One region of the Streptomyces sp. NPDC005151 genome, then DNA from elsewhere that is predicted to be linked to it. Evidence: riboswitches for the same ligand, from Rfam matches in the RefSeq annotation. Region 1 holds a riboswitch; each other region holds the start of a gene.
What was found. A riboswitch is a leader RNA that binds a small molecule or an ion and turns the genes downstream of it on or off. The one in region 1 is predicted to bind cobalamin.

Region 1 (7,611 bases):
TGCCGGTCGGTCTGAGACGGCGGGGCTTCGGGACGGACGCTGTCCGACGGGGAAGCCCCGCCCTCCTTCCCGGCCGCTGTGGGTGCAAGGCGGTGGGCCCGGTCGGCGTACTCATGCCGACCGGGCCCACAGCTGCGGCCCGGCCGTGTCCACGTGCGTCGGCCTGGGAGGTGCCGCCTGCGTCGGCCGGGGCCCGTGATGCGGCACGTCGCCCCGCGGTGGGCGTCGTCAAGAAGCGCGCGCCAACACGGCGGCCACGTCCCGCTCATAAATGGGTTCGCTGGACGCCTGCGGGTAGGCGAGGCGGACCCTGCGCTCCGCACGGATCGAATCGGCCCACTCCACGTATCAGCGTTACCCAGCGCTGCTACCCACTCCTTCAGGCAGCAAAAAATCCGATAATTCCGGTGCGCCGAAGCTCGCCGCCGTGATAGTCCGACGAGTCATGAGAGATCTTGTGACACCTCGACTCGTACTCCACCCGTTGAGTCCCGCCGAGGCGGAGAACATAGTGGCCCGCCGTCCGGGGCCGGGTGCCCTATGGGCACCGGAGTACCCCACCGACGGCGACGCAGCCGGGGCCGGGCATTTCTTGGAGCACTGCGCCGACACCGGCAGCCCCCAGCCGTTCGGCGCCTACGAGATCCGCCTCCGCCAGGACGGACACGCCATAGGCGGAGTGGGCTTTCACGGTGCTCCGAACGCGGAGGGGCAGGTGACGATCGGCTACGGCCTGACCCCTGCGGCGCGCGGCAAGGGGTACGCCTCCGAGGCGCTGCGGGCGCTGCTGGAGTTCGCCCGCGACGAGGGCATCGCCGCCGTGAACGGCGATGCCGACCTCGACAACATCGCGTCCCAGCACGTCATGGTGGCGGCAGGCATGCGCTTCGTCAGGGCGGACGACCGGGTGAAGCACTTCCTGATCGACTGGTCGGACACGTCGGAGGCGTCGGAGGCGTCGGACACAACGGATGCGACGTACGTGGCTGAAGCGACCGACGCGACGGACGCCGCATAGACGGCAGAACCCGCCGGGGCATCCCGGCGGGTTCTGCCGTCATCCGGCCGACGAGTCGGCCGGCGCCTCAGTTCGCAGCGGCGGCCGCGTGGGACGTGGTGCCGCCCCCGGCCGTCACCGTGCCGGTCTTCGGCACCAGCAGCCGCTCGGTCAGATAGCCGAAGACCAGACCGAAAGTGGTCCACAGCGTGGCCTGAACGGCGAGGGTGGAGAGGCGGAACTCCCACAGCAGACTGGCCGGGAAGTCCTTGCCGACCTCATTGAACGAGGGCAGGAAGGCGTAGGCCAGCCCGATGACGAGCACATAGGCGGCGGACGCGGCAACGGACGCGTTCCAGTTGCCCAGGCGGGGAGCCAGCCGCTTGCCGAAAATGACGGCAGCGATGGCCAACAGCACGCTGAGGGCGACCATCAGGAAGAACAGGGTGGTGCGTTGGCCGATCGTGTCGGGGTTTCCGACAGCCGGCGGATTGGCCGGGTATTTGAGGAACGGCACGACATACACGGTCAGCAGGGCGCCGAACGCGATCAATGCGGCCGTGGCCCTCGGGCCGAACCTGCCGATGCGGCCTAGGGCGTAGCAGAAGACCAGCGCAGCGACGCCGCCGATCGCCACACCGAAGACCAGGACACCGGTGGCGAGACCCGCCGTGGACTGCATGGTGCGGCTGACGAGTTCCTCGCCGCCGCCGTGCTCGTGGCTGTGAGCCTCTTCGAGCGCGATCGCCGCGTCCACCCGGGATTCACCGAGGAAGTAGGCGACGGCAAGAGCGAGCGCGCCCGCGGCAAGTCCGGCCAGCATGCCACGGACGAGCAGCGCTCTGACAGATATGGAGTTCATGAGCGGTTCCCCTGAGGTGCGCAGCGTGTCAGTGGCAGGGGAAACCGAGCAGGTGGCGACCGTCGTGAACCCACTCGTGGACACCTTCGCCGGAGATGACAGCGGTGGCACCCTGCTCGGCGCCGACGAAGTACAGCAGGACGAGCATGAGGATGCCGAAGAAGACCGCCCACGGGGCAATGGCCTTCAGCGAGATGGGGGTGATGGCGGGTGTGGCGACGGTTGCGGGGGCAGCAGTCTGTGCCATGGCAGAACCTCCTGGGGGAACACGCGTCCCGATCGTGGTGCCTGAGACGACGGTGCCGGGTCTGACTTCCCGTAGGGGTACGGGTTCACAGTGGCGCGACCGTGCCGGATTCTCACCGGACTTCCGTCACACCGTCGTCATGTTCGTCGCGACCATACCGCCTGCGGGCACGCGCCGCCATGGCGCCATCTGCGGGGCCGGGAGACCCGGATGCCATGGTGTCCTTACCCGAAAGGCCACAGTTCGGGGAGTTGACACCGGTGTTGACGGTACAAGTGATGTTGATCTCACCGGCGCTCAATGCGGCGCTGCGTGAAGCCCGTTTCGACGGCGACGCCCCGCTCGACGCGTCCGGTGTCCGGCGGGCGCGTGCGGCCGCTGCCGCGGTGCCTGCCGCCGATCGCCGGGTGTGCGGAGCGGACGAGCGGTGCGCCGGGACCGCCGAGGCGTTGGGGCTGCGGTCCGAGACCGAACCGGCCCTCCACGGCTGGGACTTGGGGCGCTGGAGCGGGCAGCGGCTGGCGGAGGTGAGCGAGGCCGAGCCGGAGGCGGTGTCGGTCTGGCTGTCCGGCCCTTCGGCGGCACCGCACGGCGGTGAGTCGCTGCTGGACCTGTGTGCGCGGGTAGGCGGCTGGCTGGACTCGTTGCATCGGGACGGCGCCGGGGACGGCCGCGTGATCGCCGTGGTCGAACCCGCGGTGGTGCGCGCCGCGATCGTGCATGCGCTGGGCCTTCCGCCGCAGGCGTTCTGGCGGTTGGACGTCGCCCCGCTGACACTGACAGAGCTCAGCGGCCGGTCCGGCCGGTGGAACCTGCGCTGCGGGCGGTCCCTGAGCACCGGAACCGACGCCCCGTAACCCGGCGTCGGCCTCCGCCGCCGGACCGGCCCGCCCTGCCGGTGGCGGACTGTACCTCCCCTCCCTGCCGGCACCTTGAGGCGAGCGCCCGAGGCCGGACCCCCCACAACGCCGCCAGTTACTCGACACCGGGACCGGGGAGGACGAGAAGGGGCAGCCTACCCACCCACCCATCCCCTCCGCGGCGGGCCCGCCCGTGGGTCCGCCCACATACCGTTCCTGAGCAGTGAGCAGGAGTGAGTCCTGCGCACTGGCACGCCCCGAACGGTCTTGGGCGCACTGGTCGTCCGCTTTCGCAACCGGGCGGCGACACGGATCCTGTCCGTGGTCCGAGCCGGAAGGGCAGAGTCCCTCACGACCTGGCCAGATGGACGCGGCCAGAGGCGACGGGGAGGCCCTGAACCATCTCGCTGGTGGAGCAGGGGCCCCGCACGCCGGCACCGCACCCGGCGTCCCAGATCGCGCTGATCAAATTACCCCGATCAGCCCAGACCATCACAAGCCCACGAGCCCACCATCACACGATCGAGTTAAACCGTCCTCGTGCGCCACTCACCGGCAAGCAGTTACCAACCCCTGCCGCTCGAGCAATGCTGACAAATGGTACGTAAACTGGCCAAGGCGTTCGAATCCACCTTCTCTTCGGAAGGGCGACCGACCATGACCGATCAAACGCAGGTGAACCGGCCCGAGACCACCCGCCCGCAATCCGAGGCCACGCACGGAGCAGGACCGCACGGCGGAAACCGCCGAACGGAACCTGGGTCGCGGGGCCGAACCACGATCGCCGACGGCGTGGTGGCGAAGATCGCCGGGCTGGCGGCCCGGGGCGTGCCCGGAGTCCAGGGCATGGGAGGGGGATTCGCCCGCGGTATGGGGGCCGTGCGGGAGCGGGTGCCCGGAGCGGGAAGTCAGTCCGTCACCAGCGGTGTCAAGGTCGAGGTCGGCGAGGTCCAGACGGCGGTCGACCTGTCGATCATCGTCGAATACGGATACTCGATCGTCGAGCTCACGGGCGACGTCCGGACCGAGGTGATCACCGCCATCGAGCGGATGACCGGTCTGGAGGTCGTGGAGGTCAACATCTTGGTGAGCGACGTGAAGCTGCCCGACGAGGAAGAGGAACAGCAGGTGCCGGAGAGGCGGGTCGCGTAGCGGTTCGCCGGACCGGATCGCGCCTGGTCGAGGGGGTCCACCGGACGTGTCGTCGGCCTGAAACCCCGGCTGTCTCACGAGGTCGGTCGGGCTGTCCGGGCCCCCGGCCCGCCACCGCCCGGCGGCCCTGGACGGCAGTACGAGCGTCAGCAGTCGTCTGCCACGCGGCGACACACCGTCCGGCGCATACTCGAAGGTGGCCCTGAAAGATTGGGGGACGCAATGATCGTCCTCGGAGTCATTGTGCTCGTGATCGGCATGGCGGCCGGGATTTCCATCTTGTGGACCATCGGCGTCGCCCTCGTGCTGATCGGTGCGGTCCTCTGGATTCTCGGTGCTGTCGGCCACGGGATCGGTGGGCGGCGCCACTACTGGTGAGAACCGGAAAAACGCTTCGCCCCGTGAGCTCACCGGCACTTCGGGGACGTAGTTGCAGCGTGCGCCTGCGCGGGACGACGGACCCCGTCGGCGTGTCCCGCCGTCCCTCGGAGGGACGGCGGGACACGCCGACGCATCGGCTCAGGAGCCGTACTCAGCCGCGGTACGCCTCCAGCAGGCGCAGCCACACCTCGCTGATCGTCGGATAGGCGGGGACCGCGTGCCAGAGCCGGTCGATGGGGACCTCACCCGCAACGGCTACCGTCGCCGAGTGCAGCAGCTCGCCGATGCCGGGGCCGACGAAGGTGACGCCGAGTACGATCTCGCGGTCGAGGTCGACGATCATGCGGGCGCGGCCCCGGTAGCCGTCCGCGTACAGTCCGGAGCCGGCGACGGCGGCGAGGTCGTGGTCGACGGCGCGGACCCGGTGCCCGGCGCGCTCGGCCGCGGCGAGGGTGAGCCCGACGGATGCGGCCTCCGGGTCGGTGAAGACGACCTGGGGGACGGCCGCGTGGTCGGCGGTGGCGGCGTGTGCGCCCCAGCGGCCGGTCGCCGGCGGCACGCCGCCCTGCGCGCGGGCGGCGATCGCGGCACCCGCGATGCGGGCCTGGTACTTGCCCTGGTGGGTGAGGAGTGCCCGGTGATTGACGTCGCCGACTGCGTACAGCCAGTGGCTGCCCTCGACGCGGCAGCTGTCGTCGACCTCGAGCCAGGATCCGGGCTTCAGATCCACCGTCTCCAGGCCCAGGTCGTCGGTGCGCGGGGCACGGCCGGTGGCGAAGAGGATCTCGTCGGTCTCGATGCGCTCGCCGTTGTCCAGTTCCACGGTGACCGGTCCGTCGGGGCCGGCACGCCGCACGGAGGTGGCGGAGACGCCCGTACGGACGTCGGCTCCGGCCTCGGTGAGGGCCTCGGCGACCAGCTCGCCCGCGAACGGCTCCATCTTCGGCAGCAGCCCCTTGCCGCGGATCAGCATCGTCACCTGCGCGCCGAGAGCCTGCCAGACGGTGGCCATCTCCACGCCGACGACTCCCCCGCCGACGATCACCAGTCGGCCCGGCACCTCTTTGGCGCTCGTCGCCTCGCGGCTGGTCCAGGGGCGGGCGTCGGCGACTCCGGGAAGGTCGGGAACGACGGCGCGGCTGCCGGTGCAGACGGCGACGGCATGCCGGGCGGTCAGCCGGTGTTCGGAGCCGTCAGGGCCTGTGACGGAGACCTCCTTCGTGCCGGTCAGACGTCCCTGACCCCGGTAGAAGTCCGCGCCGATCCCCTTCAGCCAGGCGACCTGTCCGTCGTCCTTCCAGTGCGAGGCGTACTCGTCACGGTGGGCGAGGACGGCCGCCGTGTCCAGGGGTCCCTGGACCGCCGCGCTGAGTCCGGGGACCTTCCGCGCGTCGGCGCGGGCCACGACCGGGCGCAGCAGCGCCTTGCTGGGCATGCACGCCCAGTACGAGCACTCGCCGCCGACGAGCTCCGTCTCGACGACCGCCGTGGACAGTCCGGCAGCCCGGGTCCGATCCGCCACGTTCTCACCCACAGGTCCCGCACCGATCACCACGACGTCGTACACGGCGTTCTCCACAGCATCTGTCATGGGGGACAGTCTGGCCGTGCGTGTGAGCCGTGGCCACATGGGCAGGCGGAATAGCGCGGAACCGGGCGCGGTTGTGCCGGACACGTCCGAACGGGCACAGGAAGAGGTAACGAGAGCATGAGCACCGTAGAGCTCACCAAGGAAAACTTCGATCAGGTCGTCAGCGAGAACGAGTTCGTCCTGATCGACTTCTGGGCTTCCTGGTGCGGCCCGTGTCGGCAGTTCGCGCCGGTGTACGACGCGGCGTCCGAGCGCCACGCCGACCTGGTCTTCGCCAAGGTCGACACAGAGGCGCAGCAGGAGTTGGCGGCGGCCTTCGAGATCCGGTCCATTCCGACCCTGATGATCGTCCGGGACAATGTGGCGGTGTTCTCCCAGCCGGGGGCCCTGCCGGAGACGGCTCTCGAGGATGTCATCGGGCAGGCCCGCAAGCTGGACATGGACGAGGTCCGCAAGTCCATCGAGGACCAGCAGAAGGAAAAGAAGTAGCCGGCGCGAGCGGGCGACGCCGAAGGGCCCGGCCGGTTCGGCCGGGCCCTTCGGCGTTCCGGACATCCCTGGGGGTGTCCGACCCCGATCCGCCGGACTGATCCGCCGGACTAGAAGGGATGGCCGGCCGGTTCGCGGCGGACTGTCGTCCAGCGCAGGTCGGTGAAGGCCTCCAGGTTGGCCTCGCCCCCGAAGCGCGCCCCGGTGCCTGACGCGGCGATGCCGCCGAAGGGTGCGACCGCCTCGTCGTTCACCGTCTGGTCGTTGATGTGGGCGATGCCGGTCGGGATCCGGTCGGCGAGTTCCAGGCCGAGGGCGGTGTCGCGGGTGACGATGCCCAGCGAGAGTCCGTACGGGCTGTCGGCGGCCAGCGCCGCGGCCTCGTCCAGGGTGTCGAAGGACCGCACGGGGGCGACCGGACCGAAGACCTCCTCCGTGTAGGCGGGTGTCTGGTCGTCGACGTGGGTGAGGACGGTGGGCCGGTAGAACAGGTCGCGGTGGGTGCCGCCCGCCGCGAGCTTCGCGCCCCGTGCGGTGCTCGACTCGACCAGCCGGTGGATCTTGCCGAGCTGGCCGCGGTCGATGACCGGGCCGAGGTGGACCTGCTCACGGTGCGGGTCGCCGACAACCAGCGCGTCCGCCTTCGCGGCGAGCCGCTCGACGTACTCGTCGTGCAGCGAGGCGTGGACGAGGTGGCGGCCGGTGGTCATGCAGATCTGGCCCTGATGGAAGAAGGAGCCCCAGGTCGCCTGGGCCACAGCGCCCTTCAGGTCGGCGTCCTCCAGGACGACGAGGGCGGAGTTGCCGCCGAGCTCGAGGTGCACACGCTTGAGGAGCCGCCCGGCAGCCTCGCCGACGGCGCGGCCCGCCGTGGTGGAGCCGGTGAAGGAGATGACCGGGACGCGAGGTTCGGCGACGAGCGCCTGTCCGGCCTCGGCGCCGCCGGGCAGGACATGCAGCAGGTTCTCGCCGAGTCCGGCCTCGGCGAAGACCGCGGCGAGTGAGAGCCCGCCGCAGACCGCGGTGCGCGGG
Region 2 (7,611 bases), on a different contig from region 1:
GGGCAGCGTGCCCGGAAGCAGGGACAGGACGGCGAGGGCGCCGAGACCGATCGGGGCCAGGAGGCCACGCGGGCGGCGCGCGGAGCGGCGGTTCACGAAGATCACCTGCGCATGATCCCGAGTTCCGCCGACGCTGAACGCGCGACGGGCGGTCACCCGGCCGGGACCACCCGGCCGAGTGATCACGCCCGACGTCCTGCTGATTCTTCCCGGCGGTCCACGAGCGTCCGGCGCACGCACCTGTCGGTCGGCTGCCTGCTTCTCGGCCGGTGCGGGTCCGGTACGGCCTGTGCCCTCACGGACGGTCGGCCGACCGCCCGTCGGGGGGATAGCCGGCCGGGCGGCTCACGCATGACCGGCGGCGGTGCGGTCGGACCGGGCGCCGGGGAAGCCGACGAGAGAGCGGCGCCGGGTGGGTGTGGCGCCCCGTGCGGAACGGGACGCCACACCCACGTACGCCTGCCGGCCCTCAGTCCTCGCCCTCCAGGTCCCCTTCCGTCTCCAGGAACGCCTGGCGCAGCGCCTCCAGTACCGCAGGGTCCGGCTTGGCCCACAGGCCGCGGGACTCGGCCTCCAGGAGGCGTTCCGCGATGCCGTGCAGGGCCCAGGGGTTGGCCTGCTGCAGGAATTCGCGGTTGGTCGGGTCCAGGACGTACGTCTCGGTGAGCTTGTCGTACATCCAGTCGGCGACCACGCCCGTCGTCGCGTCGTAGCCGAAGAGGTAGTCGACCGTCGCGGCGAGTTCGAAGGCGCCCTTGTAGCCGTGGCGGCGCATCGCCTCGATCCACTTGGGGTTGACCACGCGGGCGCGGAAGACGCGGGACGTCTCCTCGACGAGGGTGCGGGTGCGGACCGTCTCCGGGCGGGTGGAGTCGCCGATGTACGCCTCCGGGGCCGTGCCGCGCAGGGCGCGGACCGTGGCCACCATGCCGCCGTGGTACTGGAAGTAGTCGTCCGAGTCCGCGATGTCGTGCTCGCGGGTGTCCGTGTTCTTGGCGGCCACGGCGATGCGCTTGTACGCCGTCTCCATCTCGTCGCGGGCCGGGCGCCCGTCGAGTTCGCGGCCGTAGGCGTAACCGCCCCAGACGGTGTAGACCTCGGCGAGGTCGGCGTCGGTGCGCCAGTCGCGGCTGTCGATGAGCTGGAGGAGACCCGCTCCGTACGTACCGGGGCGGGAGCCGAAGATGCGGGTGGTGGCCCGGCGTTCGTCGCCGTGTTCGGCGAGGTCGGCCTGGGCGTGCGCCCGGATGTGGTTCTGCTCGGCCGGTTCGTCGAGGGACGCGGCGAGACGTACCGCGTCGTCGAGCAGGCCGATGGTGTGCGGGAACGCGTCCCGGAAGAAGCCGGAGATGCGCAGCGTCACATCGATACGCGGGCGGCCCAGCTCGGCGAGGTCGATCGGTTCCAGGCCGGTGACGCGGCGCGAGGCGTCGTCCCAGACCGGGCGGATGCCGAGCAGCGCCAGTGCCTCGGCGACGTCGTCGCCGGAGGTGCGCATCGCGCTGGTGCCCCACAGGGAGAGGCCGACCGAGGTGGGCCACTCGCCGTTGTCGGTGCGGTAGCGCTCCAGGAGCGAGTCGGCCAGGGCCTGGCCGGTCTCCCAGGCGAGGCGGGACGGGACCGCCTTCGGGTCGACGGAGTAGAAGTTGCGGCCGGTCGGCAGGACGTTGACCAGGCCTCGCAGCGGGGAGCCGGAGGGGCCCGCCGGGACGAAGCCGCCGTTCAGGGCGTGGACGGTGTGGTCGAGTTCGGCGGTGGTGGCGGACAGCCGGGGGACCACCTCGCGGGCGGCGAAGTCGAGGATGTCCGCGACCGGTCGGGGATGCGATGCCGTTACGGTCGCGACCGCCGCCGGGTCCCAGTCCGCGTCCTCCATCGCCTGGACCAGGGCGCGTGCCTGCTCCTCGGCCTCGTCGGCGGTGGTGCGGGTGGCAGCGGACTCGTCCAGCCCGAGTGCCTCGCGCAGGCCGGGCAGCGACGCCGTACCGCCCCAGATCTGGCGGGCGCGCAGGATCGCCAGGACCAGATTGACCCGGTCCGCACCGGCCGGGGCGCCGCCCAGGACGTGCAGGCCGTCTCGGATCTGGGCGTCCTTGATCTCGCAGAGCCAGCCGTCGAGATGCATGATGAACTCGTCGAAACCCTCGTCGTCCGGGCGGTCGTCGAGCCCCAGGTCGTGGTCGAGCTTGGCGGCCTGGATCAGGGTCCAGATCTGGGCGCGGATCGCGGGCAGTTTCGCCGGGTCCATCGCGGCGATCTGGGCGTGTTCGTCGAGGAGTTGCTCCAGGCGCGCGATATCGCCGTAGCTGTCCGCGCGGGCCATCGGCGGCACGAGATGGTCGATCAGGGTGGCGTGGACGCGGCGCTTGGCCTGCGTGCCCTCGCCCGGGTCGTTCACCAGGAACGGGTAGACGAGCGGGAGATCGCCCAGTGCGGCGTCCGGGCCGCAGGCGGCGGACAGGCCCGCGTTCTTGCCGGGCAGCCACTCCAGGTTGCCGTGCTTGCCGAGGTGGATCATCGCGTCGGCCCCGAAACCGCCGTCGTCCTGCGCCGCCGCGATCCAGCGGTACGCGGCCAAGTAGTGGTGCGAGGGCGGCAGATCGGGGTCGTGGTAGATCGCGATCGGGTTCTCGCCGAAGCCGCGCGGCGGCTGGATGAGAATGAGGAGGTTCCCGCGGCGCAGGGCGGCGAGCACGATGTCGCCCTCCGGGTTGCGGGAGCGGTCCACGAACATCTCGCCGGGCGGCGGACCCCAGTGCCGCTCGACGGCGTCGCGGAGTTCGTCCGGGAGCGTGGCGTACCAGCGCCGGTAGTCGGCGGCCGGGATCCGGACCGGGTTGCGGGCCAGCTGCTCCTCGGTCAGCCACTCCTGGTCGTGGCCACCGGCCTCGATCAGGGCGTAGATCAGCTCGTCGCCGTCGCCGGAGACCAGGCCGGGGAGTTCGTCCTCGGGGCCGAAGTCGTAGCCCTCGGCGCGCAGCCGCCGCAGCAGGGCGACGGCGCTGGCGGGGGTGTCGAGGCCGACGGCGTTGCCGATACGGGAGTGCTTGGTCGGGTAGGCGGAGAGGACGAGTGCCAGGCGCTTGTCCCCGGCCGGGATGTGGCGCAGCCGTGCGTGGCGTACGGCGATTCCGGCGACGCGTGCGGCGCGTTCGGTGTCGGCGACGTACGCGGGCAGCCCGTCCTCATCGATCTCCTTGAAGGAGAACGGGACGGTGATCAGCCGGCCGTCGAACTCGGGGACCGCGATCTGGCTGGCCGCGTCGAGCGGGGAGACGCCCTCGTCGTTGTCCTCCCAGTCGCTGCGCGAGCTGGTCAGGCAGAGAGCCTGCAGGATCGGTACGTCGAGTCCGGTGAGCGCACCGGCGTCCCAGGACTCGTCGTCGCCGCCCGCCGATGCCTCGGCGGGCCGGGTGCCGCCCGCGGCGAGGACGGTGGTGACGATGGCGTCGGCTGCGCGCAGTTCGTCGATGAGTGCGGGTTCCGGGGTACGCAGCGAGGCGACGTACAAGGGGAGGGCGCGGGCGCCCGCGTCCTCGACCGCCCGGCAGAGCGTGTCGACGAACGCCGTGTTCCCGCTCATGTGGTGGGCGCGGTAGTAGAGCACCGCGATGGTCGGGCCGTCGGTGGCGCGCGCAGTGCGCTCCAGGGGCCCCCAGGACGGTGCGGGCGCCGGGGGTTCGAAGCCGTGGCCGGTCAGCAGCACGGTGTCGGAGAGGAACCGGGCCAGCTGGTCCAGGTTGGCCGGGCCGCCGTGCGCCAGGTAGGCGTGGGCCTCGGCGGCGATGCCGATCGGGACGGTGGAGGCAGCCATCAGCTGGGCGTCGGGGGCCTGTTCGCCGGTGAGGACGACGACCGGCCTGCCGGTGGCGAGGACCTGGTCGAGCCCTTCCTGCCAGGCGCGGACACCACCGAGGAGGCGTACGACGACGAGGTCGGTGCCGTCGAGAAGAGCGGGGAGTTCGTCGAGCGGCAGGCGCGAGGGGTTGGCGTAGCGGTAGGTCACCGGACCGTCCGCGGCGCGGGCGCTGAGCAGGTCGGTGTCGGACGTCGACAGGAGCAGGATCATGCGGCGTCGGGCCTTCCTCGGGGTGTCCACGCCCCGGGCGGTGTCGGAATGAGGTCTCCCCTGCTCGAGCGGGGTCGAGAGCTCGGGGAAGGGAGTTCCTGACTCGCCCGGCCGCTCAGGCCGGACTCACAGTGGCGGGACCGCGCCGGACTCGCACCGGGCTTCCTCCCCTATCGCCGTCTTAGAGCCTGTCGGGTGACCTTCGATCGGAAAGCGGACGCGGTCTGGTGCGTGCGATTCCAAGGCGCCGGAAGGCCCTCGTAGCGGAGCTACTAGGGCATTTCGGCAACGCGGGAAGCGTGCGTGCCAGGGCGTGGCCGCCCGATCAGAGGTCACCCGACAGGCTCTTAGGCGATGCCGGGCCGGGTGGCCCGCTGCTAGGCATAGTAAGGGCCTTAGACCGATGGGATTCATACAGCTCAGAATGATGGTCGGTATGCTCGCCGCCATGTCCACTTCCGACACCCCGCCATCGGCCCCGGGGGAGCCCGTCTCCCGTGACCGTGGCGATGCCTGCCCGGGGTCGCTGCGGCTCCACCGGGCGGACGACGGGGCGCTGGCGCGGGTCCGGATCCCCGGTGGCGTGCTGACTGCCCGACAGGCGGACGCGCTCCACGGTGCCGCGCGGGAGTTGGGCGACGGTGAGCTGCATCTCACTTCGCGGGGCAATGTCCAGTTGCGCGGCCTCGGCCGGGAGTGCGGCGGACGGCTCGCCGAACTCCTGGGCGGGGCGGGGCTGCTGCCGTCCCGGAGCCATGAGCGGATACGCAATGTCGTGGCCTCCCCGCTCTCCGGGCTCGACGGCCGGGGCCACCGGGATGTCCGGCCGTGGCTGACCGCGCTGGACGCGCTGTTGTGCGGAAGTGACAAAGCGGCCGGGCTGTCCGGCCGCTTTCTCTTCGCGCTGGACGACGGCCGTGGTGACGTCGATGCCCTGGGTGCGGATGTGACGTTGCTGGGGCAGAGCGACGGGAGCGCGCTCCTGCGGATCGGGGCTGCGGAGGCAGTGCTGAGGGTCTCCGGGGACGATGCGCCGCGCGCGGCGCTCATCGCCGCCGAGACGTTTCTGGAGGCGGCGCAGGAGACGGGCGCCTGGCGGGTGAGCGAACTGCCTTTCGTTGCCGAAGAGTTGCTGGAGCCGGTGAGGGCGGCGCTGCGGGTGGCCGGTGCTGCGGAGCGCGTACCGCCGGCGACGGCGGCGCAGGAGCCCGCGTACGGCGTCGTCGGCAACGCGGCCTGTGTGGGGGCGCCGCTCGGGCGGCTCACCGGTGCGCAGTGGACGAGCCTGTCCCGCGTGGGCCGCGAGCTGCGGCTGACCCCGTGGCGGAGCGTCGTCGTGACGGGCGTGACGCCCGGCGGCGCGGCGGCGCGGCTGCGCGAATGGGGCGCGGCCGGACTGATCGTCGGGCCCGGTTCCGCGTGGACGGGGGTCGGTGCGTGCATCGGCCGGCCCGGCTGTGCGAAGTCCCTGGCAGATGTGCGGGGCGACGCGGAGGCCTTCGTACGGACCGCCGGAGAGCGCGTTGCCGGGCAGCTCCCCGTCCACTGGTCCGGCTGCGAACGCCGCTGCGGTCACCCCAAGGGCGCCTGGGCCGACGTCGTCGCCGTTCCCGGCGGGCACCAGGTGGCCCAGGTCCGTGGCGGCGAACGGGGCGCTCCCGTGACGGTCCACGGCAGCCCGTCCGACCTGGCCGCCGCGGTGAACGCCGCCCGCCGCACCCGTACCTGAACCACCGACCCGAGGGCGCTGCAGCCCGACCACCGACCGGAGAGAGCGAAACCACCGTGTTCCAGTACGAGAAGGACGGACCGGCGATCTACCGCCAGTCCTTCGCCACCATCCGCGCCGAGGCGGATCTCGCGGGGCTGCCCGCCGACGTCAGCCAGGTCGCGGTCCGCATGATCCACGCCTGCGGCATGGTCGACCTCGTACGCGACATCGACTTCACCCCGGGGGTCGTGGCCGGTGCCCGCGCGGCGCTGCGCTCCGGTGCGCCGATCCTGTGCGACGTGGCCATGGTCGCCAGCGGGGTCACCCGCAAGCGGCTGCCCGCCGGCAACGAGGTCATCTGCACCCTGTCGGACCCCACGGTCCCCGATCTCGCCAGGAAGCTCGGCACGACCCGCAGCGCCGCCGCGATGGAGCTGTGGCGGGACCGCATGGAGGGGGCGGTGGTGGCCGTGGGCAACGCACCGACCGCCCTGTTCCGGCTGCTTGAGATGATCGAGGAAGGCGCTCCGCGCCCGGCCGCCGTCATCGGTGTGCCCGTCGGCTTCGTCGGAGCCGCCGAGTCCAAGGACGCCCTGGCCGACCATCCGTCCGGTCTGGAACACCTGGTCGTACGGGGCCGTCGCGGCGGCAGCGCCATAGCCGCGGCCGCGCTCAACGCGATCGCCAGCGAGGAAGAGTAAGAGTGAGCGAGCAGAACACGGGCCGGCTGTACGGGGTAGGGCTCGGTCCCGGCGATCCGGCACTGATGACCGTACGCGCCGTGCAGACCATCGCCGAGGCCGATGTCATCGCCTATCACAGCGCCCGTCACGGACGGTCCATCGCGCGCTCCATCGCCGCCGAGCACATCCGCGCGGACCACATCGAGGAGAAGCTGGTCTATCCGGTCACGACGGAGACGACCGACCATCCGGGCGGTTACCGGGGTGCGATGGAGGAGTTCTACGGCGAGGCCGCGGACCGGCTGGCGGTGCACCTGGACGCCGGGCGGACGGTGGCGGTGCTCGCCGAGGGCGACCCGATGTTCTACGGCTCGTACATGCACATGCACAAGCGGCTCGCCGACCGGTATCCCACCGAAGTGATCCCCGGGGTCACGTCGGTCAGCGCCGCCGCCGCCCGGCTCGGCACCCCGCTCGCCGAGGGCGAGGAGGTGCTGACGATCCTGCCCGGCACGCTGCCGGAGGAGGAGCTGACGGCCCGCCTGGCCGCCACCGACGCCGCCGTGGTGATGAAGCTCGGGCGCACGTTCCCCGCCGTGCGGCGCGCCTTCGAGGCCTCCGGGCGGCTGGCCGAGGCGCACTACGTGGAGCGCGCCACCATGGCCGGGGAGCGCACCGGCGATCTCGCGGACACCGACCCGGAATCCGTTCCGTACTTCGCTGTTGCGGTGCTGCCCAGCCGGATCGACGCGCCCCGGCCGGAGGCGGCCGAGGACGCGGAGCGCGTGGGTGAGGTCGTGGTCGTCGGGACCGGTCCCGCCGGTCCGCTGTGGCTGACCCCGGAGTCCCGCGGGGCGCTGGCCGCCGCCGACGATCTCGTCGGCTACACCACGTACCTGGACCGCGTCCCGGTCCGCCCGGGACAGGCGCGCCACGGCTCCGACAACAAGGTGGAGTCGGAGCGTGCCGAGTTCGCCCTCGACCTGGCCCGGCGCGGACGCCGCGTGGCCGTGGTCTCGGGCGGCGACCCGGGGATCTTCGCCATGGCGACCGCCGTGCTGGAGGTCGCCTCGCAGGACGCGTACGCGCAGGTGCCCGTGCGGGTGCTGCCCGGGGTGACCGCGGCCAACGCCGCCGCCGCCCGCGCG
Region 3 (7,611 bases), on a different contig from region 1:
CCACCTCGGACTTCGTCCGAGGTCGCTTCGGATCGAAGGGTCTGTCGCTGGCGGTCGCCGTCACCGGCATCCTCGCCACCATGCCGTACATCGCGCTCCAGCTCGTCGGCATCCAGGCGGTGCTGGACGTGATGGGCGTCGGCGGCGGCGAGAACACCAACTGGTTCGTCAAGGACCTGCCGTTGCTGATCGCGTTCGCGGTGCTCGCCGCGTACACGTACTCCTCCGGGCTGCGCGCCCCCGCGCTGATCGCGTTCGTCAAGGACGGGCTGATCTACCTGGTCATCACGGTGGCGATCATCTACATCCCGATCAAGCTGGGCGGCTTCGACGACATCTTCGCCAAGGCGGGCCACGCTTTCTCGCAGACCAACCCCGCAACCGGCAAACCGCGCGGCGCCCTCGCGCCGGCCGATCCCGGCCAATGGGGTTACGCGACCCTGGCCCTGGGGTCGGCGCTCGCCCTCTTCATGTACCCGCACTCGATCACGGCGACGCTCTCCAGCCGCAGCCGTGAGGTGATCCGGCGGAACACCACGATCCTGCCGCTGTACTCGCTGATGCTGGGCCTGCTGGCGCTGCTCGGCTTCATGGCGATCGCCGCCGGAGTCAAGGTGGAGAACGGACAGTTGGCGATCCCGCAGCTGTTCGAGAACATGTTCCCCGACTGGTTCGCCGGCGTGGCGTTCGCTGCGATCGGCATCGGCGCGCTGGTCCCCGCCGCGATCATGTCGATCGCCGCGGCAAACCTCTTCACCCGGAACATCTACAAGGACTTCCTGAAGCCCGACGCGACCCCGGCCCAGGAGACGAAGGTCTCCAAGCTGGTGTCGCTGCTGGTGAAGGTCGGTGCGCTCGTCTTCGTCCTCACCATGGACAAGACGGTCGCGATCAACTTCCAGCTGCTCGGCGGGATCTGGATCCTGCAGACGTTCCCGGCACTGGTCGGCGGCCTGTTCACCCGGTGGTTCCACCGCTGGGCGCTGCTAGCGGGCTGGGCGGTCGGCATGGTGTACGGCACGCTCGCCGCGTACGGAGTGGCGAGCCCGACCCAGGCGCACTTCGGCGGCTCCTCGAAGGAGATTCCGGGGATCGGCGAGATCGGCTACATCGGTCTGACGGCGTTCGTGCTGAACGCCGTGGTGACCGTGGTGCTGACGTTCGTCCTGAACGCGGTGAAGGCCCCGGCGGGCGTCGACGAGACCTCCCCGGCGGACTACACGGCGGACGCGGGCGACCCGGACGTCCGGGTGGAACTCCCCTCGGCCAGGCCCGAGTCGAGCCCGTCACCCGACGCGAGCCCGTCCGCCAACTAGTGCCGTGACCGGCAATGTTTGCCCCATAGGGAGCGTCGTCCAGTGCGTGCGATCGCAAGGCGGCCGGAAGTCCTTGGATGGGGTCTCCCCTGCTCGAACGAAGTTGAGAGCTTGGGGAAGGAGCCACCAGGGCTTTTGGCCAACGCGGCGAGCGGGCGTGCTGGGCGGCGCGACGGGGCAAAGCTTGCCGGGAGGGGCACTAGTTCCCTCGCCGGACGGGCTGCACCGCGCCCGTCCGGCACCACCCCACCCCAACCCACCCGTACGGCACACTCCCAGCATGGACCTGTCGATCCGCCCGATCGCCCCCGCGGAACACACCGCCCTCGGGGAGATCACCGCCCACGCCTACCTCGACGACGGCCTGCTCGACTTCGGCGCCGACGACCCGTATCTCGAAAAGCTCCGGGACGTGCCCCGTCGCGCGGCCGAGGCCGACGTGCTCGTCGCCGTCGGTGCCGACGGCACGCTCCTCGGCGGAGTCACGTACGCACCGCCCGGCAACCCGTGGGCCGACATTGCCGGCCCCGACGAGGCCGAGTTCCGGATGCTCGCCGTCGCACGGGCGGCGCGCGGCCTCGGGGCGGGCGAGGCGCTCGTGCGGGCCTGTATCGACCGGGCCCGGGGTACGGACGGCGTCGCGCGGCTCGTCCTGTCGACGACACCGACCATGCTCGCGGCCCACCGGGTCTACCGCCGCCTGGGCTTCCTACGGACTCCGGCGCGCGACTGGGATCCCATTCCAGGCCTCCCGCTGCTCACGTACAGCCTGAGCCTCTGAACCGACGCGACACAACATGTGGGGGCCACCTCATCAGGCGGCCCCCACATGTATGCTCGTGCTCGCTGTCGCCGCAGGGAAATCCGGTGCGAATCCGGAACTGTCCCGCAACGGTATATTCGGTGCCCTTTTGCGCACCCTGAAAGTCCGAGGACCTGCCGACAGCGCGTCCGGCTCGACCGATCCGGACGCCCAGACGTCCGGGCCTCGCGGATGGGCCGGTGGACGCCGCACGCAGTGCTGCCTTCCTTCTTCGGGCATGCCTCCACGCGGCTGCCCCGCTCCCCCGCCGGCCCCGAGCCGAGCGAGGGAGAGCACCACGTGACCATCGCGCCAGCCGATCCGGCTTCAGTCGCCGAGTCCGCGGGAACCACGAACGACGGACCCGGGACCGCACTGCTGCGGACCCTGACCGACCTCACTGCCGATCTGCCGGACACCGACCCCGGCCGAGTCGCCGCCGCCGCGCTGCGCGGCCGCAACGCCGCGTCGGACGAGGCGGAGTTGCGCGCGCTGGCCACCGAGGCCGCCGCGGGTCTGATCGCCGAGGACCCCGCGTACTCCCGGCTCGCCGCCCGCCTCCTGACCCGCACCATCGCGGACGAGGCGGCCGGTCAGGGCGCACTGTCGTTCTCCGCCTCGGTCGCCGTCGGCCACCGCGAGGGTCTGATCGCGGACCGTACGGCCGCGTTCGTGGCGCTCCACGCGGCCCGGCTCGACGCGCTGGTCGAGCAGTCCCTCGCCGACGGCGCCGACGACCGGTTCGGCTACTTCGGGCTGCGGACACTGCACAGCCGCTATCTGCTGCGCCACCCGCTCACCCGCCAGGTCATCGAGACGCCGCAGCACTTCATGCTGCGCGTCGCCGCCGGTCTCGCCGAGGACGAGTCGGTGCGCGCACTGGACGAGGTCGCCTCGCTGTACGGCCTGATGAGCCGCCTCGACTACCTCCCCTCCTCCCCCACACTCTTCAACTCCGGCACCCGGCACCCGCAGATGTCCTCCTGCTATCTGCTGGACTCGCCGCTGGACGAGCTCGACTCCATCTACGACCGCTACCACCAGGTGGCGCGGCTGTCCAAGCACGCGGGCGGCATCGGCCTCTCGTACTCCCGGATCCGCGCCCGCGGTTCGCTGATCCGCGGCACCAACGGGCACTCCAACGGCATCGTGCCGTTCCTGAAGACGCTCGACGCCTCGGTCGCCGCAGTGAACCAGGGCGGCCGCCGCAAGGGCGCCGCCGCCGTCTACCTGGAGACGTGGCACGCGGACATCGAGGAATTCCTGGAGCTGCGCGACAACACGGGCGAGGACCAGCGGCGTACGCACAACCTCAACCTGGCGCACTGGATCCCGGACGAGTTCATGCGCCGGGTCGACGCGGACGGCGACTGGTCGCTGTTCTCCCCCGCCGACGTGCCGGAACTGGTCGACCTCTGGGGTGACGAGTTCGACGCCGCGTACCGGGCCGCCGAGGCCAGGGGCCTGGCCCGCAAGTCGATGCCCGCGCGTGAGCTGTACGGCCGGATGATGCGGACGCTCGCGCAGACCGGTCAGGGCTGGATGACGTTCAAGGACGCCTCCAACCGGACGGCCAACCAGACCGCCGAGCCGGGTCGCGTCGTCCACTCGTCGAACCTGTGCACCGAGATCCTCGAAGTCACCGACGACGGCGAGACCGCCGTCTGCAACCTCGGTTCGGTCAACCTCGGTTCGTTCGTGGCCGACGGCGACATCGACTGGGAGCGGCTGGACTCCACCGTCCGTACCGCCGTGACGTTCCTCGACCGGGTCGTCGACATCAACTTCTACCCGACCGAGCAGGCCGGCCGCTCCAACGCCCGCTGGCGTCCGGTGGGGCTGGGCGCGATGGGGCTCCAGGACGTCTTCTTCCGGCTGCGGCTGCCGTTCGACTCCCCCGAGGCCCGCGCGCTCTCCACGAAAATCTCCGAGCGGATCATGCTCGCCGCGTACGAGGCGTCCTGCGACCTCGCCGAGCGGTCCGGTCCGCTGCCCGCCTGGTCCGAGACGCGTGCCGCCCGCGGCGTGCTGCACCCCGACCACTACGACACCGAGCTGAGCTGGCCGGAGCGCTGGGACGCGCTGCGCGCCCGGATCGCGAAGACCGGCATGCGCAACTCTCTGCTGCTCGCCATCGCTCCGACCGCCACGATCGCCTCGATCGCCGGGGTGTACGAGTGCATCGAGCCGCAGGTCTCCAACCTCTTCAAGCGCGAAACGCTCAGCGGTGAGTTCCTCCAGGTCAACGCCTATCTGGTGAACGAGCTGAAGCAGCTGGGCGTGTGGGACGCGCGGACCCGCGAGGCGCTGCGCGAGGCGAGCGGCTCGGTGCAGGGCTTCGCCTGGATCCCGGAGGACGTACGGGCGCTGTACCGCACGGCATGGGAGATCCCGCAGCGCGGTCTGATCGACATGGCGGCGGCGCGTACGCCGTTCCTGGACCAGAGCCAGTCGCTGAACCTGTTCCTGGAGACGCCGACGATCGGCAAGCTCTCCTCGATGTACGCGTACGCCTGGAAGCAGGGGCTGAAGACGACGTACTACCTGCGCTCGCGCCCGGCGACGCGGATCGCCCGTGCGGCATCGTCCGTAACTTCGATCCCCGCACAGCAGTTGGACAGTACGACCGAAGCGGTCGCCTGTTCTCTGGAGAACCCGGAGAGCTGCGAGGCCTGCCAGTAGTCACAGGCTTCTCCGCTCGAAGAGTGGGAGGCGTCGGCCCTTGCGGCCGACGCCTGCTGTGACCAGCACCAGCCATCACCAAGAAGGAGGTGACCTTGGTGGCTACGTTCCGTACAGGACAGCAGACCCACCCGACTGTGCTTCCTCAGCAGTCGGCTCTGGAACCCGGCTCAGCAGACAACCTCAGGAGCATGGACGAAACGGGAGCCGGGCGCCGCAACCCGGCATCCGGTACGGGACATGTGCGAGGGGAGACGCCCGGCAGTTCACCTGCCGCCGGGCGCGTAACCTCGGACCATCCGGTCCGGGAGGAGGGTCGTGAGGCCCATCCATACGTGTTTGTCATCGATAAACACGGCATACCGTTGCAGCCGTGCAGTCCAGCCCGCGCGCGGAAACTGCTGGGGGCGGGGCGGGCAGTTGTACACCGGCACACGCCGTTTGTGATCCGTCCGAGGGACCGCACCATCGTCGAATCCGTGGTGGACGGAGTGGAGATCGGTATCGATCCTGGCAGCAGGCACACAGGGGTCGCGTTGTTCACCGCACTCGCTGGTGAGCGACAAGGCCGATTCGCGCTTCAGCTCGATCATCGGGGCACAACCATCCGCAAGAAGATGCTCCAGCGTGCCGCTTTCCGGCGTCGGCGGCGTTCGGCGAATCTGCGCCACCGCGCTCCGCGCTTCAACAACCGTGCTGTTACGGCTGGTTGGCTCCCTCCCTCATTGCGCCATCGGGTGGACACCACTCTCGCCTGGCTGGAGAGACTCACTCGCTGGACTCCGGTGAGAACGGTGCACATGGAACGTGCGGCGTTCGACACCCACGCCCTCACTCTCGGGAGGGACTCCATGGACGGCATCGAGTATCAGCAGGGCACACTCGCCGGCTGCGAGGCCCGTGAGTACCTCCTCGCCAAGTGGCACCACGCCTGCGCCTACTGCGGAGCTACCGGCGTGCCTCTGAATATCGATCACATCCGCCCCCGCTCGCGGGGCGGCACCGATCGAATCTCCAATCTCACCTTGGCCTGCATTCCCTGCAATCAAGCCAAGGACAACACCCCGGTCGAAGAGTTCCTGGCACGCAAACCCCAGCGGCTCGCGAAGATTCTCGCCCAGGCGAAGGCGCCTCTGACAGATGCCGCCGCCGTCAACAGCACCAGATGGGCGTTGTGGCGTGCCCTCGATGCCCGTTGGCGAACCCACGTCTCCTCCGGCGGACGCACCAAGTGGAATCGCATCCGCAACCGTCTGCCCAAGACTCACACCCACGACGCCCTCGCCGTAGGCAAGGTCGATGCCATCACCCGCCATCCATCGCAGGTGCTGATCGTCGGTTGCACAGGACGAGGTGCGTACGCCCGCACCCGCGCCGACAAGCACGGCTTCCCCCGCTTACGTCTGCCCCGGAGAAAGACAGTCCGCGGATTTCAAACCGGGGACTTCGTTCGGGCAGTAGTTCCCACCGGCAGGAAGGCGGGAACCCACACAGGCCGGGTCGCGGTCCGCACTACTGGCAGCTTCAACATCACCACCCGGCACGGCACTGTGCAGGGAATCCATCACCGGCACGTCCTCCTCCTCCAGCGAGCCGACGGATACGCCTACACCACAGAGAAGGAGGCAGGGGCCTCCCCGGGCATAGCCTCTGGGAAATCCACCCCTCTCAGCTCATGAGCACCGCACCCGAACGACACAAGAACCTGCTCGACCCCGGCTTCGAGCTGACCCTGCGCCCCATGCGCTACCCGGACTTCTACGAGCGCTACCGCGACGCGATCAAGAACACCTGGACGGTCGAGGAGGTCGACCTCCACTCCGACGTCGCCGATCTCGCCAAGCTGACACCCGCCGAGCAGCACATGATCGGCCGGCTCGTCGCGTTCTTCGCGACCGGTGACTCGATCGTCTCCAACAACCTCGTACTGACCCTGTACAAGCACATCAACTCCCCGGAAGCGCGGCTGTATCTGTCGCGTCAGCTCTTCGAGGAGGCCGTGCACGTCCAGTTCTATCTGACGTTGCTCGACACCTATCTGCCCGACCCGGACGACCGTGCGGCCGCGTTCGACGCGGTGGAGGAGATCCCCTCCATCCGCGAGAAGGCGCAGTTCTGCTTCAAGTGGATGGCCGCCCTGGACGGGCAAGGAGGGGTCGAGAAGATCGAGCGGCTGGAGACGCAGGCCGACCGCCGTCGCTTCCTGCTGAACCTGATCTGCTTCGCGGCGTGCATCGAGGGGCTCTTCTTCTACGGCGCGTTCGCATACGTCTACTGGTTCCGCTCGCGCGGTCTGCTGCACGGCCTCGCCACGGGGACCAACTGGGTCTTCCGTGACGAAACGATGCATATGAACTTCGCGTTCGAGGTCGTGGACACTGTCCGCAAGGAAGAGCCCGAGCTCTTTGACGACGCCCTCCAGCAGCAGGTCACCGACATGCTGAAGGAGGCCGTCGACGCGGAGCTGCAGTTCGGCCGCGACCTCTGCGGCGACGGTCTGCCGGGCATGAACACCGAGTCGATGCGCGAGTACCTGCAGTGCGTCGCCGACCAGCGGCTCACCCGGCTCGGCTTCCCGGCTGTGTACGGCTCCGAGAACCCGTTCTCGTTCATGGAGCTGCAGGGTGTCCAGGAGCTGACGAACTTCTTCGAGCGCCGGCCGTCCGCGTACCAGGTGGCGGTGGAGGGCTCGGTCGCCTTCGACGACGACTTCTAGTGACCGGCAATGTTTGCCCCATGAGGAGCGTCGTCCAGTGCGTGCGATCGCAAGGCGGCCGGAAGTCCTTGAGTGGGGCAAACACTGCCGGTCAC

Region 2: linked by a shared signal. The riboswitch ahead of cobN (cobaltochelatase subunit CobN) and the one ahead of ACWD6R_RS30940 (CbtB domain-containing protein) in region 1 are both predicted to bind cobalamin.
Region 3: linked by a shared signal. The riboswitch ahead of ACWD6R_RS10965 (ribonucleoside-diphosphate reductase subunit alpha) and the one ahead of ACWD6R_RS30940 (CbtB domain-containing protein) in region 1 are both predicted to bind cobalamin.

The regions. Positions count from the first base shown of each region.
Region 1 covers NZ_JBSFYR010000079.1:28,604-36,214, reverse strand. Annotated here, with positions in the region: gene ACWD6R_RS30950 (GNAT family N-acetyltransferase) at 458-1,018, shown strand; gene ACWD6R_RS30945 (CbtA family protein) at 1,086-1,859, opposite strand; gene ACWD6R_RS30940 (CbtB domain-containing protein) at 1,888-2,106, opposite strand; adenosylcobalamin (AdoCbl) riboswitch at 2,110-2,258, opposite strand; gene ACWD6R_RS30935 (histidine phosphatase family protein) at 2,385-2,963, shown strand; gene ACWD6R_RS30930 (Asp23/Gls24 family envelope stress response protein) at 3,624-4,118, shown strand; gene ACWD6R_RS30925 (hypothetical protein) at 4,329-4,496, shown strand; gene ACWD6R_RS30920 (dihydrolipoyl dehydrogenase family protein) at 4,651-6,090, opposite strand; gene trxA (thioredoxin) at 6,208-6,579, shown strand; gene ACWD6R_RS30910 (aldehyde dehydrogenase family protein) at 6,690-7,611, opposite strand, start outside.
Region 2 covers NZ_JBSFYR010000017.1:70,082-77,692, forward strand. Annotated here, with positions in the region: gene ACWD6R_RS12685 (adenosine deaminase family protein) at 1-105, opposite strand, end outside; gene cobN (cobaltochelatase subunit CobN) at 470-4,069, opposite strand; cobalamin riboswitch at 4,143-4,288, opposite strand; gene cobG (precorrin-3B synthase) at 4,506-5,798, shown strand; gene ACWD6R_RS12700 (precorrin-8X methylmutase) at 5,855-6,481, shown strand; gene ACWD6R_RS12705 (precorrin-2 C(20)-methyltransferase) at 6,484-7,611, shown strand, end outside.
Region 3 covers NZ_JBSFYR010000014.1:68,171-75,781, forward strand. Annotated here, with positions in the region: gene mctP (monocarboxylate uptake permease MctP) at 1-1,316, shown strand, start outside; gene ACWD6R_RS10960 (GNAT family N-acetyltransferase) at 1,597-2,097, shown strand; adenosylcobalamin-variant (AdoCbl-variant) riboswitch at 2,163-2,262, shown strand; gene ACWD6R_RS10965 (ribonucleoside-diphosphate reductase subunit alpha) at 2,419-4,800, shown strand; gene iscB (RNA-guided endonuclease IscB) at 4,992-6,479, shown strand; gene ACWD6R_RS10975 (ribonucleotide-diphosphate reductase subunit beta) at 6,476-7,516, shown strand.